Regions from separate parts of the Kitasatospora sp. NPDC042419 genome, predicted to be linked through region 2. Evidence: riboswitches for the same ligand, from Rfam matches in the RefSeq annotation. Region 2 holds a riboswitch; the other holds the start of a gene.

Region 1 (8,587 bases), on a different contig from region 2:
AAGATCGCGTCCGAGCAGGCCAAGCCGGACGGGCTGGTGATGATCGAGCCGGGCCAGGAGCGCGCGGTGCTCGGGCCGATGCCGGTCCGGGCGCTGCCGGGGATCGGCCCGGCCACCGAGCAGGTGCTGCGCCGGTCCGGGCTGAACTCGGTGGCCGACCTCGCCGAGGCGGGGGAGTCCGAGCTGGTGCAGATGCTGGGGAAGGCCCACGGCACCGGTGTGTTCCAGATGTCGATAGGGCTGGACGACCGGCCGGTGGTGGCCGACCAGGACGCCAAGTCGGTCTCGGTGGAGGACACCTTCGAGGTGGACCTGGCCGACCGGGACCGGATCCTGCGCGAGGTGGAGATCCTGGCGGCGCGGTGCGTCCGGCGGTTGCGGGGGGCCGGGCGGTCGGGGCGGACGGTGGTGCTGAAGGTGCGGCGGTTCGACTTCTCGACGCTGACCCGCTCGGAGACGCTGCGCGGGCCGACGGACGACGAGACGGTGATCACCGAGACGGCCCGTCGGCTGGCCTCGCAGGTGGACGTCACCGGCGGGGTGCGGCTGCTGGGCGTCGGGGTGGCGCAGCTGGCCGACTACACCCAGGAGGACCTGTTCGCGCAGGCCGTCCGGGAGGAGGCGGCCGTCGCCGGGCACGAGGCCGGTGCGGAGGAGGAGGCGGAGGCGGCGCGCGAGGAGGCCGCACCGTCCGTGCGGCGGTGGCTGCCCGGGCAGGACGTGCACCACGCGGAGTTCGGGCCGGGGTGGGTGCAGGGCAGCGGGGTGGGGCGGGTGACGGTGCGGTTCGAGACGCCGTGGAGCGGGCCCGGGCGGGTGCGGACCTTCGCGGTGGAGGACCCGGCGCTGGAGCCGGCCGGGCCGCTGCCGCTGCGCGGGAGCGAGCCGGGGGCGGACGGCGACGCCGGCGGTGCGGACGGCGGTGGTGCGGACGGGAGCCGTACGGAGGGCCGGGCCGGGGGCGGGGGCGGCGAGTGAGGCGCGGGGCCCGGAGCGGGGCGGCGAGTGAGGCGCGGGGCCGGGAGCGGGTGCGGCGGGTGGGGCCGCGGGCATGAAGCGGCCCCACCCGGCAGGGGGGCCGGGTGGGGCCGCATGCGTTCCGGGCCGCGGACGGTCGCGATGCCCTCGGCGACCGTCCGGGTCCGGTCCCCGCGCCCTGTCCCTGAGCGCGGGGTCGGACGCCTCGTCAGGCGTCGGTCTTCACCGGCCGGGGGCCGGAGGTCAGGTCCGCGACCTCGTTGCCGTGGGCCACGATCGTGGCGGGCTTGACGGTGCGGATCAGGAACGGGACGGCGCCGGCGATCACGCAGACCACGGCGGCGGTCCAGAACGCGTGCTCGTAGGCGTCCAGGGTGGGGAGCGAGACCGGGATCGGCAGCTTCATGGTGTCGCCGGTGAGGATGGCGGCCATGACGGCGGTGCCGATCGCGCCGCCGACGGTGCGCAGCACGGCGTTCATGCCGTTGGCGATGCCGCTCTGCTCGACCGGGACGGCGCCGTTGATGTAGGCGGGCATCGCCGAGAAGGCGAGGCCGATGCCGAGGCCGAAGATCGCCGAGGAGAGGTAGATGTCCGCCTCGTGGCTGTGCCGGAGGGCCAGGTAGGCCATCGCGACGGCGCCGAGGACCCCGCCGAGGACCAGCGGCAGACGCGGGCCGCGGCGGGCGATCAGCAGGGCGCCGAGCGGGGCGGCGACCATCGAGCCGAGGGCGGACGGCAGCAGCATCACACCGGCGTGCAGCACGGTGGCGGTGAAGCCGTAGTGGGCGAACTTCTCCGGGGTCTGGGCGAAGTTGCTGATCACCATGAAGGAGCCGTACATGCCGAAGCCGATCAGCAGGCCGGCCAGGTTGGTGAAGGCGACGGCCGGGCGGGACATCATCTTCATGTCGACCAGCGGGTGCTTGACCTTGACCTCGATGACGCCCCAGATCAGGGCGACCACGGCGGCGACGGCGAACAGCCCGAGGGTCCGGGTCGACGTCCAGCCCCAGTTGTTGCCCTGGCTGACCGCGACCAGCAGGGCGGAGAGCCAGCCGGCCAGGGTGACCGCGCCGAGCGGGTCGGCGCCGCCGTCCTTGTCGGTGACCGGGTCGGTGGGCACCCGGACGGCGACCAGGGCGACCGCGAGCAGGCCGAAGAACAGGCCCATCCAGAAGATCGACTTGTAGCTCCAGTGCTCCAGCAGCAGGCCGGTGGCGACGAGGCCGAGGCCGCTGCCGACACCCATCGAGGCGCTGATGGCGGCGACGCCGCCGGTCACCTTCTGCTTCGGCAGCTCGTCGCGGACGATGCTGATGGCGAGCGGGAGCACGCCACCGCCGGCGCCCTGCAGGACGCGGGCGACGACCAGCCACGTGAAGGAGTGGGTGGAGACGGCGAGCGCGGAGCCCGCGACCAGGCCGGCCAGCGAGATCAGCAGCATCGGCTTGCGTCCGCGCAGGTCACCGAAGCGGCCGAGCAGGGGGGTGAGCACGGCGGCGGAGAGCAGGTTGGCCGTCATCAGCCAGGTGATGCTGGAACCGGAGACGTTCAGTTCCTTGGCGAGCGAGGGCAGGATCGGGACGACCGCGGTCTGCACCACGCTGAACGACAGCATCGCCAGGATGAGGGCCGGCAGGACCCGGGCGCTGCTCTGCTTCTCGGCCGCGACGGTGGGCTGTGGTGCCTCACTCACGGTTTGCTTCCTCCCGTACATAGTGAATGAACTGAAGTAACCATGCAGGGAGATACTTCAGAGTGTCAAATATTCATCGGTTAAGCCTTGGTAAAATCGAAGGGTTTGCCCGGTGTGCCCGGTGTGGAACGCCGAAGGGCCCCGGCCGATCAGGCCGGGGCCCTTCGGCGTTCCGGGGTCAGACGAGGGGCCTGAGCGGGACGGGGCGGGCCGGGTCCTCGGGCGCGGAGGAGGGCCCGACGGACGGCGCGGGCGCGTCGGGGGACGGGGTGTGGGCGGCGGACCGGGGAGGCGTCGGGTCGGCCGCGGTGTCGTCGTGGACCTCGACGTGCTCGCGCCGCAGCTCGTCGCGGATCACCTCCTCGGTGGTGTAGCGCTCCACCACCAGACGGACCCGCTCGATCGGCGCCAGGTACTTGCGCACCACCGGGCGCTCCTCGCGCAGGGTGACCTCCTCCACCGCCTCGGCGATGTCCTTCTCGCTCAGCGCGGCCCGTTCGGCCTCGCCGACCGGCATCCGCTCGACCCGGACGCGCTCGCGGACCACCGGGACCCGGCGCTCGACCGGCTCGCTGGTCACGTACTTGCGCAGCTTGGCGGTGCCGACGACGTGCCACTCGGTCGTGATGTCCAGCCGCTCCTCGCGGCAGGTGATCTCCACCGGGCCGCCGGGTGCGGACGGGGCCGGACCGCCGGCCGAGCGCGGGGCGGCGGCCGCGGCGGGCTGCGCCGACGGGGTGGCCGGCTGCTGGGAGCCGGTGGCCGACGCCGGCGGGGCGGCGCTCTGCGGCCGCGGCTCGGCGGTCGGGGCGGACGTCGTGGACGCCGGGGGCGCCGCGGGGGTGGGGGTGGCGAGGGTCCGCACGTTGGCCTCCGTGGCGGGGTCGGCCGGCTTGCCGGGGCCGGCTGCCGGGCTGGTGGTGGGGGCGGCCGCGGCGGCCGGTCCCGTGTGGAAGGTGAGCGACTTGGCCGGGGCGGCGGCGGACGGGGTGGAGGGGCTCCGCGTGTTGGTCGCGGCCGCCGCCGTCCCCGCCAGTGCGGCGGTGCCCGCGAGGGGTGCGCCGTTCGACGGGGTGGTGCCCGTGGCCGGGGTGCCGTTCGACGGCGTGCCGTTCGAGGGGGTGCCGTTCGAGGGGGCGGCGGCCGGGGTGCCGTTCGACGCGGTCGTCCCGAAGTCGAGGTCGGCCGGTTCGGAGCCGGAGCCGTCACCCGCCGACGGCTGCCCGTCCAGTGCGGTGTCCAGGCCGTAGTAGCGGTAGAGCTGGAGCTCCTGGGCCGGCGACAGGTGCTGGCCGACGCCGAAGTCCGGTGACTCCTTCACCAGCGACTTGTCGTAGGGCACCCGCAGCTCGTCGCCGGAGAACTCGCTCGTGGTGAGGGGGACGAAGGCGTCCCGGCCGAAGATGCCGGTCCGGACGGCGGCCCACTCGGGCCGGCCGGTGGCGTCGTCGAGGTAGACCTCGTCGATCGTGCCGATCTTGTCTCCGTTGCGGTCGACCGCCTTGTGGCCGATGAGGTCCCGGGGGTCGATATCGGTCTGCACTCTTTCCTCCAGTGCGCTGATCCTGCGGAATCCCCGCAGGACGGCGGTCGGCCCGCCCGTCCTGCCCGCCACTTCACACCAAAAGCCATGAACCGGACACCCGCGACCGGGGCGGGGCCGGACGGGCCGGGCCGTGCTCCGTCCGGGTCACGGGCGAACCGGCCGAGTGACCTGACGCACCCGTGATCGCGCGACCTCCCGCTGGTACCCTGGGCGCGACCGCCGAGCCCGCTCGGGAGAGTCCCCGACAGTCGAAACCGCTGGTCGGGGCGCCGAAGGAGCAACTCCTCCCCGGAATCTCTCAGGCATCCGTACCGTGTGGGATAGGTCACTCTGGAAAGCAGGGCAGGACTGCGGGCGAGGGAGCCGGCGGACACCACCCTCACCGACGGTGCAAGCCGGCGGGGCGCCCACCGCGCTCCCGTGCGGGTGAAGCTCTCAGGTCCCGATGACAGAGGGGGAGGCCTGTCGGGTTCGTCCGCCACAGGCCGCTCCGCTGTTGTCCGCAGCGGCGAAGCCGTCCGGCGTACGTACCCCCGCCGGTCCGTGACCAGGAGGCCTCGACCACCATGAACGCCCAGCCGAACTCGGGACGCCCCACCACCCCCGCGACCCTCACCGAGCTCGAACAGGCCAGCCCCTTCGAGAACCGCCACATCGGCCCCGACGCCGCAGCGCAGGAGAAGATGCTGGCCCAGGTCGGGTACGGCTCGCTGGACGAGCTGGCCACGGCCGCCGTCCCCGAGGCGATCCGCTCCATCACCGCCCTCGACCTGCCCGCGGGCCGCAGCGAGGCCCAGGTCCTCGCCGAGCTGCGCGAGCTGGCCGGCCGCAACCAGGTGCTCCAGCCGATGATCGGCCTGGGCTACTACGGCACCTTCACCCCGCCGGTGATCCTGCGCAACGTGCTGGAGAACCCGGCCTGGTACACCGCCTACACCCCGTACCAGCCGGAGATCTCGCAGGGCCGGCTGGAGGCGCTGCTCAACTTCCAGACCCTGGTCTCGGACCTGACCGGCCTGCCCACCTCCGGCTCCTCCCTGCTGGACGAGAGCACCGCGGCCGCCGAGGCGATGGCGCTGGCCCGCCGCGTCACCAAGGTCAAGGGCGGTGTCTTCCTGGTCGACGCCGAGACCCTGCCGCAGACCGTCGCGGTCATCAACACCCGCGCCGTGCCGACCGGCGTCGAGGTCGTCGTCGCCGACCTGTCCGAGGGCATCCCGGCCGAGATCGCCGAGCGCGGCGTCTTCGGCGTGCTGCTCCAGTACCCGGGCGCCACCGGTGTGGTCCGCGACCTCACCCCGGTGATCGAGCAGGCCCACGGCCTCGGCGCGATCGTCGCCGTCGCCGCCGACCTGCTGGCGCTGACCCTGCTCAAGTCCCCGGGCTCGCTCGGCGCCGACATCGCCTGCGGCACCTCGCAGCGGTTCGGCGTGCCGATGGGCTTCGGCGGCCCGCACGCCGGCTACCTCTCGGTCCGCGCCGAGTACGCCCGCTCGCTGCCCGGCCGCCTGGTCGGCGTCTCCGTCGACGTCGACGGCAACCGCGCCTACCGCCTCGCGCTGCAGACCCGCGAGCAGCACATCCGCCGCGAGAAGGCCACCAGCAACATCTGCACCGCCCAGGTGCTGCTCGCCGTGATGGCCTCGATGTACGCGGTCTACCACGGCCCGGACGGCCTGGCCGACATCGCCCGCCGCACCCACCGCTACGCCGCCGCGCTCGCCGAGGGCCTGACGGCCGGCGGCGTCGAGCTGCTGCACGGCGAGTTCTTCGACACCGTCACCGCCGTCGTCCCGGGCCGCGCCGCGGAGATCGCCGCCGCCGCCCGCGCCAACGGCGTCAACGTGCACCAGGACGGCGAGGACCGGATCTCGGTCTCCACCGACGAGACCACCACCCGCGAGCACCTGGCGGCCGTCTGGTCGGCCTTCGGCGTCGAGGGCGTCGAGGTGCCGGAGGGCGCCGACGCGCTGCCCGCCGCGCTGCTGCGCCAGGACGAGTACCTGACCCACCCGGTCTTCCACAGCCACCGCTCGGAGACCGCCATGCTGCGCTACCTGCGCCGCCTGTCGGACCGCGACTACGCGCTGGACCGGGGCATGATCCCGCTCGGCTCCTGCACCATGAAGCTCAACGCGACCACCGAGATGGAGCCGGTGACCTGGCCGGAGTTCGGCCAGCTGCACCCGTTCGCGCCGGTCGACCAGGCCGCGGGCTTCCTCACCCTGATCCGCCAGCTGGAGCAGCAGCTGGTCGAGGTGACCGGCTACGACGCCGTCTCCATCCAGCCGAACGCCGGCTCCCAGGGCGAGCTGGCCGGCCTGCTGGCCGTCCGCGCGTACCACCACGCCAACGGCGACACCCAGCGTGACGTCTGCCTGATCCCGTCCTCCGCGCACGGCACCAACGCCGCCTCCGCGGTGATGGCCGGCATGCGCGTGGTCGTCGTCAAGACCCTGGTCGACGGCGACGTCGACGTGGCCGACCTCAAGGCCAAGATCGAGCAGCACCGCGACCAGCTCTCCGTGCTGATGGTCACCTACCCGTCGACCCACGGCGTGTACGAGACCGAGATCACCGACATCTGCGCGGCCGTGCACGACGCCGGCGGCCAGGTGTACGTCGACGGCGCCAACCTGAACGCCCTGGTCGGCCTGGCCAAGCCGGGCAAGTTCGGCGCGGACGTCTCGCACCTGAACCTGCACAAGACCTTCTGCATCCCGCACGGCGGCGGCGGCCCGGGCGTCGGCCCGGTGGCGGTCCGCGCGCACCTCGCGCCGTACCTGCCGAACCACCCGCTGCAGCCGGAGGCCGGTCCGGCCACCGGTGTCGGCCCGATCTCGGCCGCGCCGTGGGGCTCGGCGGCCATCCTGCCGATCTCCTGGGCGTACGTCCGGCTGATGGGCGGCGAGGGCCTCAAGCGCGCCACCCAGGTCGCGGTGCTGAACGCCAACTACATCGCCAAGCGGCTGGCCCCGCACTTCCCGGTGCTCTACACCGGCCCCGGCGGCCTGGTGGCGCACGAGTGCATCATCGACCTGCGCCCGCTCACCAAGGAGACCGGCGTCACGGTCGACGACATCGCCAAGCGCCTGATCGACTACGGCTTCCACGCGCCGACCATGTCGTTCCCGGTGGCCGGCACGCTGATGATCGAGCCGACCGAGTCCGAGGACCTGCACGAGATCGACCGGTTCTGCGACGCGATGATCGAGATCCGTGCCGAGATCGAGAAGGTCGGCGCGGGCGAGTGGGCCGCCGAGGACAACCCGCTGCGCAACGCCCCGCACACCGCCGCCACGCTGGTCGGCGACTGGGCGCACGGCTACACGCGGCAGGAGGCGGTCTTCCCGGCCGGCGTGAACCCGTCGGACAAGTACTGGCCGCCGGTCAGCCGGATCGACGGCGCGTACGGCGACCGCAACCTGGTCTGCTCCTGCCCGCCGCTGGACGAGTACGGCGTCTGACGCAGGACCGGTACAGCCGGTACGCGGAGACACGGACGGGGCAGGGCCCGGGCGGAACGTTCCGCCCGGGCCCTGCCCTCTGTTCGGTGGTGGTCCGACGGGTCCGGTCGGTCTGAAGGGGCCGGTCGGGCCGGTCGGGCCGGCCGGTGGTGGTGCTCCGGACCGGGGCGGGTCAGACCGCGTGGGCGGCCTGGCGGCGGGGGGCGATCACCCGGCCGTCGGGCAGCAGTTCGCCGGTGTCCTCGAACAGCAGGACGCCGTTGCAGAGCAGGCTCCAGCCCTGCTCCGGGTGGCAGGCCACGGGGACGGCGGCCTCTCGGTCCTCGGACTCGGCCGGCGGGCACTCAGGACGGTGCTGGCACATGTGTACCCTCGCTTCGCTCTGCGATCCTCCCCGTGACACGGTGCCGCCGGTTTGCCGTCGGGCGCTGCCGCGGTGGTCGGATTCTGTCCGGCGCCGGGCCAGGTGTGGACCGGCACTCAAGTGGGTAGGACAGGAGGTCCTTCCACGCTGGTTCCCAGTGTCGGCATCCGGGGACGCGCGCGCAGCGATTTCGTGACATGCGCCACAACCCCCGGGCAGAGATCACCCGTTCAGGTGGCCGTGGAGCGCACGCGGTTCCAGGTGGGCCATCCGGTGACCGGCCCGAGCAGGCCATGCCGGATGGCCCGCCCGGGTGATGACCGGGCGGGGCGGGGTGCGGGCGGGGCGAGGCGGGCGGGGCGGGGTGCGGGCGGGGCGGCGGGGCGCCCCGGACTCAGGGGGAGCCGAGCAGCAGCGGCCGGCCGACCGGCGTCCGCGTCAGCAGCGGCAGCAGCTCGGCGGCCGGGTGGGCGCGGTGCGCGGTGACCCCGAGCGGAGCCGGCGCCAGCGGGATCAGCAGGTCGGAGCCGGTG
Region 2 (8,587 bases):
GGGTCGGCGCCGGCGGGCTGATGGTCGGCGCGCTCGCGGTCGTCGGGGTGCTGGTGCCGGCCGGGGACCGGGGGCGGGTGCAGTCGGTGATCGGCGTGCTGATGCCGGTCGCGTTCGTCGGCGGGCCGCTGCTCGGCGGGTTCCTCACCGACCACCTCAGCTGGCGCTGGGCCTTCTACGTCAACCTGCCGGTGGGGGTCTTCGCCCTGGCGGCGGTCGCCGTCGGCGTCCGGCTGCCGGACGCCCCCCGGACCGGGGCACGGATCGACTGGGCCGGCGCCGGACTGCTCACCACCGGGGTCCTGGCGCTCACCCTGATCGGCAGCTGGGGCGGTACGGCGTACGGCTGGACCTCGCCGCAGGTGCTCGGCGCGGCCGCGGTCGCCGCGGTGGCGCTCGGCCGGTTCGTCCGGGTTGAGCGGCGGGCCGCCGAACCGCTGATCCCGCCCGCGCTGTTCCGCCACCGCGCGGTCACCGAGGCGCTGGCGCTCGGCTTCCTGCTCGGCGCGCTGATGCTCGCCCTGGTCGGCTACCTGCCGCAGTACCTGCAGTTCGTCCAGGGCGCCTCGCCGACCACCGGCGGGCTGCTCCTGGTGCCGCTGATGCTCGGCATGATCGGCAGCCAGCTCCTCACCGCCCGACTGATGGCCGGGGGCGGCGCCGGGCGCCGCTACCCGCTGCTCGGCAGCGCCGTCGCGCTGCTCGGCACGCTGCTGCTGTTCACCCTCGGCACCGACACCCCGAGGCTGCTCGCCTCCGCGTCGACCGCCGTCGCCGGGGCCGGGATCGGGCTGGTCATGCAGAGCACCCTGCTGGCCACCATGGCGGCCGTGCCGCCGCGCGACATGGGGGCCGCGATGGGGTCGGTGATGCTGTTCCGGACGATCGGCGGCTCGCTGGGCATGGCAGCGCTCGGCGCGGTCTACACGGCCCGGCTGTCGTCCTCCCTCGCCGGATCGCTCGGCCCGGACGCCGCCGCGGGCCTCTCCGCCGGCGGACTGTCCCCGGCCGCCGTGGAGCTCCTCCCCGGGCAGGCCGCGGACGCCGTCCGCGCCGCCGTCACCGAGGGCCTGCACGGCACCCTCCTCGGTGCCGCCGCGGTGGCCGCCGCCGCGGTCGCCGTCGCCGCCCTGGCCCTCCGCTCCCCGGGCCCGGCTGCGGTGCCGGCCGAGGCCCCGTCCCCGGCACCGGCACCGGCCCCTGCCCCGGAGTCCGCGGGCACCGGCTGACCGCCCCGCCGGCGACGCCCGCCCGGCCGACGACGCCCGCCCGGCAGCCGACGCCCGGGCGGGCGGGCCCGCTGAAGGTGCCGCCGGGTTCGGCTGCCCGTGAACGGCGAGGCCCGGTGTCCCGGACGAAGGTTTCGTCCGGGACACCGGGCCTCGGGGCTTCACCGGCCGGTGTCGGCCGTCAGCACTCGATGACGTTGACCGCGAGGCCGCCGCGCGAGGTCTCCTTGTACTTGATCTTCATGTCGGCACCGGTCTCCTTCATGGTCTTGATCGCCTTGTCGAGGGAGACGTGGTGGCGGCCGTCGCCGCGCAGCGCCATCCGCGCGGCGGTGACGGCCTTGACCGAGGCCATGCCGTTGCGCTCGATGCAGGGGATCTGGACCAGGCCGCCGACCGGGTCGCAGGTGAGCCCGAGGTTGTGCTCGATGCCGATCTCGGCGGCGTTCTCGACCTGCTCGGGGGAGCCGCCGAGGACCTCGGCGAGGCCGCCCGCGGCCATCGAGCAGGCGGAGCCGACCTCGCCCTGGCAGCCGACCTCGGCGCCGGAGATGGAGGCGTTCTCCTTGAAGAGCATGCCGATGGCGCCGGCGGCGAGCAGGAAGCGGACGATGCCGTCGTCGTCGGCGCCCGGGATGAAGTTCAGGTAGTAGTGCAGGACGGCGGGGATGATGCCGGCCGCGCCGTTGGTGGGGGCGGTGACGACGCGGCGGCCGGAGGCGTTCTCCTCGTTGACCGCCATCGCGTAGAGCGTCACCCACTCCATCGCGTTCGCCGGGCCGATGCCCTCGGCGCGCAGCGCCCGGGCGCCGGACGCGGCACGCCGGCGGACCTTGAGGCCGCCGGGGAGTATCCCCTCGCGGGACATGCCGGCCCGGACGCACTCCTGCATGACGCGCCAGATGTCCAGCAGCCCGGACCGGATCTCCTCCTCGGTCCGCCAGGCCTTCTCGTTCTCCAGCATCAGGCCGGAGATGGACAGGCCGGTCTCCCGGCTGAGCCGGAGCAGTTCGTCGCCGGTGCGGAAGGGGTACTTCAGCACGGTGTCGTCGGGCTTGACCCGCTCCGCGCCGATCGCGTCCTCGTCGACGACGAAGCCGCCGCCGACCGAGTAGTAGGTCTTCTCCAGCACGGTGGAGCCGTCGGCCCGGAAGGCCCAGACGGTCATGCCGTTGGCGTGGTACGGCAACGAGCGGCGGCGGTGCAGCACCAGCTGGCTGTCGGGGTCGAAGTCGATGGGGTGGGTGCCGAGCAGGTTGAGCCGCTTCTCGGCCTTGATCCGCTCGACGTCGAGGTCCGCCTGGTCGACGTCGACCGTGCGGGGCGAGTTGTTCTCCAGGCCGAGCAGGACGGCCTTGGGGGTGCCGTGGCCGTGACCGGTCGCGCCCAGCGACCCGTACAGCTCGGCGCGGACGGCCGTCACCTCGGTCAGCAGGCCCTCCGACTTCAGGCGGCGGGCGAACATCCGGGCGGCGCGCATCGGGCCGACCGTGTGGGAGCTGGACGGGCCGATGCCGATGGAGAAGAGGTCGAAGACGCTGATGGCCACGGAGGGACGTCCTTGTCTGTCTCGTGGGAGGAGCGGGCGGGCGGGTGCTGACACGGGACGGGGCACCGCGCGCACTCTCCAGTGTGCGCGGTGCCCCGGAATCCCAGGTGGCCCGGCGGGGTGAGGCCGGTCACCTGCAGCCGAATTACAGGTTCGGGTAGAGCGGGTACTTCTCGGCCAGCGCGGTGACCCGGGCCTTGAGGGAGGCGGCGACGGTCTCGTCGAAGGCCGGCTTGAGGGCCTCGGCGATGATGTCGGCGACCTCGCGGAAGTCCTCGGCCTGGAAGCCGCGGGTGGCGAGCGCCGGGGTGCCGATCCGCAGGCCGGAGGTGACCATCGGCGGGCGCGGGTCGTTCGGGATGGCGTTGCGGTTGACGGTGATGCCGACCTCGTGCAGGCGGTCCTCGGCCTGCTGGCCGTCGAGCTGGCTGTTGCGCAGGTCGACCAGGACGAGGTGGACGTCGGTGCCGCCGGAGAGCACGGAGGCACCGGCCTCGGCGACGTCCACCTGGAGCAGGCGCTCGGCGAGGATCCGGGCGCCGTCGAGGGTGCGCTGCTGGCGCTCCTTGAACTCCTCCGTGGCGGCGACCTTGAAGGCGACCGCCTTGCCGGCGATGACGTGCTCCAGCGGGCCGCCCTGCTGGCCGGGGAAGACCGCGGAGTTGATCTTCTTGGCCCACTCGGCCTTGGAGAGGATGACGCCGCCGCGCGGGCCGCCCAGGGTCTTGTGGGTGGTGGTGGTGACCACGTCGGCGTACGGCACCGGGTTGGGGTGCAGGCCGGCGGCGACCAGGCCGGCGAAGTGCGCCATGTCGACCATCAGCAGCGCGCCGACCTCGTCGGCGATCCGGCGGAACGCGGCGAAGTCGAGCTGGCGCGGGTAGGCGGACCAGCCGGCGATGATCAGCTTCGGCTGGTGCTCCTTGGCGAGGCGCTCGACCTCGGCCATGTCGACCTGGCCGGTCTTGTCGTCGACGTGGTACGCGGCCACGTTGTAGAGCTTGCCGGAGAAGTTGATCTTCATGCCGTGGGTCAGGTGACCGCCGTGGGCCAGCGAGAGGCCCAGGATGGTGTCGCCCGGCTGGATCAGCGCGAACATCGCGGCGGCGTTGGCCTGCGCGCCGGAGTGCGGCTGGACGTTGGCGTGCTCGGCGCCGAACAGGGCCTTGATCCGGTCGATCGCGATCTGCTCGACCACGTCGACGTGCTCGCAGCCGCCGTAGTAGCGGCGGCCGGGGTAGCCCTCGGCGTACTTGTTGGTCAGGACCGAGCCCTGGGCCTCCATGACCGCCACCGGGGCGAAGTTCTCGGAGGCGATCATCTCCAGGGTGGTCTGCTGGCGGTGCAGCTCGGCGTCGACCGCGGCGGCGATCTCCGGGTCGAGGGAGTGCAGGGACTGGTTCAGAACCGTCATGGTGGGGTCTTCCCGGGAGGAGAGAAGGAGGAGTCGCGCGCGCCGCGCCCCCGCGGGGGCGGCAGCGGGCGACGGGAGGGCGAAGCCGGCGGGCGCGGGGCGGCCGCCGCGCTGCGGCCGCCCCGGCGGAGGGCTCAGGCCGAGGGGTTGGTGAGCGCGGTGTACTCGTCCGCGCTCAGCAGCTCGTCGGTGGACTCGACGCGCACCTTGAACAGCCAGCCGCCTTCGAAGGGCTCGCCGTTGACCAGCGCGTTGTCGTCCAGGACGGCCTGGTTGACCTCGGTGATCTCGCCGGTCACGGGCGAGTACAGGTCGCTCACCGACTTGGTGGACTCCAGCTCGCCGCAGGTCTCACCGGCGGTCACGGTGTCGCCGACCTCGGGCAGCTGCACGTAGACGATGTCACCGAGGGCGTCGGCCGCGTGCTTGGTGATGCCGACCGTGGAGACACCGTCCTCGGCGGCGGTCAGCCACTCGTGCTCCTTGGTGTACTGCAGGTGCTGGGGGTTGCTCATGACGTCATTCTCCAGGATGGGAAGCGGGTACGACGAAGCGGCCCGGTGGGCGGGCATGCCTCGGGAGGGGGAAGGGTCAGCGGGCGCGCTTGTAGAACGGCAGCGCCACGACCTGGACCGGCTCGTGCTTGCCGCGCACGTCCACCGCGACGGTGGTGCCGGGGGCGGCGTGCGCCGCGTCCACGTAGGCGATCGCGATCGGCTTGCCCAGGGTGGGGGAGGGGGCGCCGGAGGTGATCCGGCCGATCGGCTCGCCGTCGGCGGAGACCACGCTGTACTCGGCGCGCGGGACGCGCTTGCCCTCGGACACCAGGCCGACCAGCACCCGCGGCGGGTTGGCCTCGGCCTCGGCGGCGGCCTTCTCCAGCGCCTTGCGGCCGATGAACGCACCCTCGTTGGTGGTCTTGTCGAAGCGGACGACCCGGCCCAGGCCGGCGTCGAACGGGGTCAGCTCGGTGGACAGCTCGTGGCCGTACAGCGGCATGCCCGCCTCCAGGCGCAGCGTGTCGCGGCAGGAGAGGCCGCACGGGACCAGGCCGCGGCCGGAGCCGGCCTCGGTCAGCGCCTGCCAGATCTGCTCGGCGTCGCCCGGGTTGCAGAAGACCTCGAAGCCGTCCTCGCCGGTGTAGCCGGTGCGGGCGAGCAGCACGTCGCGGCCGGCCACCTGGGCCGGGAGGATCGCGTAGTACTTCAGGCCGGGCAGGTCGGCGTCGGTGGTGTCGGCCAGGATCGCGGTGGCCTCCGGGCCCTGCACGGCGATCAGCGCGTAGGTGTCGCGGTCGTCGGTCACGACGGCGTCGAAGCCCTTGGCGCGGGCGATCAGCTCGTCCAGCACCAGCTGGGCGTTGGAGGCGTTGGCGACGACCAGGAAGGCGTCCTCGCGCAGGCGGTAGACGATCAGGTCGTCCAGGATGCCGCCGTCCTCGGCACAGATCATGGTGTAGCGGGCGCGCAGCACGCCGAGCGCGGAGACGAAGCCGACCAGCGCGTGGTCCAGCATCTCGCCGGCCTGGGGGCCGGTGACGGTGATCTCGCCCATGTGGGAGAGGTCGAAGAGGCCGGCCTTGGTGCGGACGGCGAGGTGCTCCTCGCGCTCGCTGCCGTAGCGCAGGGGCATGTCCCAGCCGGCGAAGTCGGTCATGGTCGCGCCGAGGGCGCGGTGCAGCGTGTCGAGCGCGGTCAGGCGGAGGGACGACATGGCCAGGAACTCCTCGGTCGGGGCACTCAGGGGTGCACGCGCGCCGGAAACCGGCCCTGCTCGGGACCGGCCCTGCGCGCGGGCATGCGGCGGCTGGGCCTCCCCATCTGTCGTCGGACCTGAGAGCTTCACCGCGCGCTGTCCTACGGGAACAGCATGGCGGCTTGCACCGTGGGTGGGCGGACGGCAGGGCCGTGCGCCGCTTTCCAGATGTGCCTAACCCGTGCGGTAGGGGTGCCTGAGAGATTCCGGGGAGGACTTGCTCCTTCGGCGCCGGCTGTGCCGCCAGAACGGGGCACTCCGGACTCTCCCGCGCGGGTTCGAGCGGCCGGTATGGAGTTAGCGGCCCCGGCGGCGAAGACACCGAGACGCGGACATCATGGCACGTCCGTCCGGATGAGGGGAGAGGGGGAGGGGCCGGGCCCGGGGGAACGGGGCGCCTCGGAGCAGGGCCGGGGCGCCGCCCGATAGGCTGCGGGGCGTCGGCGAGCAGCAGAGGGCGGTACAGCGGCGCATGGGGAACCCGGTGGAGCAGCAGCAGGGGTGGGGCGGCCAGGAGCCGGTGCCGCCGGGCGGCGGATGGCCGGCCAACGAGCTGGAGCAGGTGCTGACCGCGGCGCTCGGCGACCCGGGCGCGACCCCCCGGGTGATCGAGGTGCTGGCCCGCAGCCAGGTGTGGATCCCGCTGCCGGCCGGCGGCGACCCGCAGGGCGAGTCGCTGGACCTGCCGACGACCGAGCTGGCCGGCGAGCCGTACGTGCCGGTGTTCTCCTCCCAGGAGGTCTTCCTCCAGCAGGCGCCGGGGATGGCCTTCGCGGTCGCGCCGGTGTGGGAGTTCGCCCGCGGCCTGCCGCTGGGCATCGGGGTCGCGGTCAACCCAGGGGCCGCGGTGGGCATCCCGGTGCCGCCGGAGGGCGTGGCCGAGCTGCGCCGCGGGCCGCGCGAGGACCGCTGGGAGGTCCAGGACGGGCCGTCCGGCGGCCGGGTGGCGCTGCGCGAGCCGGTGCCGGGCGAGGACCCGGAGCTCTTCCTGACCGCCTGCCGGGGCGAACTGTCCGCCCTGCCGGGGGTGTTGACCGCACGCCGGGCACTGGCCAGTGTGGAGGGCGAGCCCACCGTGATGTTCGTGGGTGTCCAGCTCGACCCGCTGGCCCCGGCCGATCCGGGGGCGGTGAACGAGGCACTGGGGCGCGCACTGGGAACCGCGCCGCTGCCCGGCGGCGTCCACCTCGTACTGCTCGACCTCGCGGACGATCCGGTGGTCGACTGGTTGCTGAACCGGGTCGCCCCCTTCTACACGCGGGGTTGATCCGGTCCCCGGCCGCCGTCGGGCGGGCGAGCGGGACGGACCCTGGCACGTCGGCGTGGCGGTGGTCGGCGGCGCCCCATAGGGTGCGTGCTGACGGCCGCCGGGCCGCCGGTGGCAGACGAGGAACGAAGAGGCGCAGCGAGGTGGGCGCATGAGTGCGGGAGCGGTAGCTGGCGGTGCACCGGGGCCCTGGGGCCAGGCACCCACCGGGCGTCCGGATCCGGGCGCGCTGGAGCGTGCCCTGCGCGAGGTGGCGCCGGAGCGCTACGACGCGTACGAGACGCTGCTGCACGCGCTGGCCGAGGGGCAGGTCTGGATGCTGCTCTGGCACGGGACGCCGGGCAGCGCGGACGCCCAGTACGGGAACATGGAGATCAGCGGGCACGGCTACGCGCCGGCCGTCACCTCGCCCGAGCAGCTGGCGGCGTCCGGCTGGGCGCGGGCGCACGAGGTGATCTCCGGACGGGAGATCGCGGCCTCGCTGTACCGGACCCGCTGGGGGCTCTGGCTGAACCCGCACGCGCCGGGCGGCGGTGTCGGGGTGCCCTGGGCGGACCTGCGGCGGGTCGCGGCGGGGCTGGACCGGCTGCCGGCCGGACCGCTGAAGCTGAGTGAGCCGCAGGTGCCGGCGCAGCAGTTCTTCGCGCTGCTGGAGCGGCAGGCGGTCGAGGTGCGGGCGGTGCGGGCGCTGCGCCGGGCCTGGGTGCGCCCGACGGTGGGTGAGCCGTACCTGGCCATCGGCCTGGACCTGTACGAGAGTTCCCCGCCCACGGTGGAGGCCGTGCGGGCGCTGATGCAGCGGGCGATCGCGGTGGCACCGGAGGGCCTGGCCGTCTCGACGGTGGCGATGGCGGACGAGTTCGACCCGGTGGCGCTCTGGATGCGGGCCAACGCGCGCCCGTTCTACGACCGCGAGGCGGCCGGGCAGGGGAGGCCGCAGGCGCCGTACCCGCCGGTGCCGCCGCCGTACGCCTCGCAGCAGGGGCCCGGGTACGGCTACGGAACGCACCCGCCCGCGCCGGGCTGGCCGGGGCAGCAGCCGCCGCCCCAGCAGCCGTGGCCCGGCTACCCCGGGCGCTGAGCCGCCGAACAGCACATTAACTGCCCTTTACCGAGGCCGGTCTGACGAAAAGTCAGACCGGCCTCGACGATTTCCGGACGAACTTCCCGAAGTCGGTGGAAGTCATCTTGACATGGCTGCTACAGCTGTGTGAAGAGGGATATGCCGGAGATTCGAGAGGTGCATGGGCGCAGATCACAGTTGGGCATCTCTCGGTTGGCAGGGCTGGCGCAAGCCAGTTCGGATGGCAGAGAGTTCTGCAACAGCCGCCGCGCGTGGTTGGCGCCTCACAAAGGCGAACGCGCAGACGGAC

What was found. A riboswitch is a leader RNA that binds a small molecule or an ion and turns the genes downstream of it on or off. The one in region 2 is predicted to bind glycine.
Region 1: it holds a riboswitch for glycine, as region 2 does, so the genes downstream of both, gcvP (aminomethyl-transferring glycine dehydrogenase) here and gcvT (glycine cleavage system aminomethyltransferase GcvT) in region 2, are expected to answer to the same signal.

Annotation. Positions count from the first base shown of each region.
Region 1 is NZ_JBWKAW010000008.1:283,053-291,639, reverse strand. It holds gene AC067J_RS18935 (DNA polymerase IV) at 1-978, shown strand, start outside; gene AC067J_RS18930 (MFS transporter) at 1,187-2,677, opposite strand; gene AC067J_RS18925 (PRC and DUF2382 domain-containing protein) at 2,856-4,220, opposite strand; glycine riboswitch at 4,444-4,547, shown strand; gene gcvP (aminomethyl-transferring glycine dehydrogenase) at 4,790-7,690, shown strand; gene AC067J_RS18915 (DUF5999 family protein) at 7,863-8,054, opposite strand; gene AC067J_RS18910 (hypothetical protein) at 8,449-8,587, opposite strand, start outside.
Region 2 is NZ_JBWKAW010000005.1:456,959-465,545, forward strand. It holds gene AC067J_RS14145 (MDR family MFS transporter) at 1-1,229, shown strand, start outside; gene AC067J_RS14150 (L-serine ammonia-lyase) at 1,411-2,778, opposite strand; gene glyA (serine hydroxymethyltransferase) at 2,924-4,192, opposite strand; gene gcvH (glycine cleavage system protein GcvH) at 4,327-4,707, opposite strand; gene gcvT (glycine cleavage system aminomethyltransferase GcvT) at 4,784-5,905, opposite strand; glycine riboswitch at 6,122-6,228, opposite strand; gene AC067J_RS14170 (enhanced serine sensitivity protein SseB) at 6,420-7,214, shown strand; gene AC067J_RS14175 (enhanced serine sensitivity protein SseB C-terminal domain-containing protein) at 7,366-8,295, shown strand.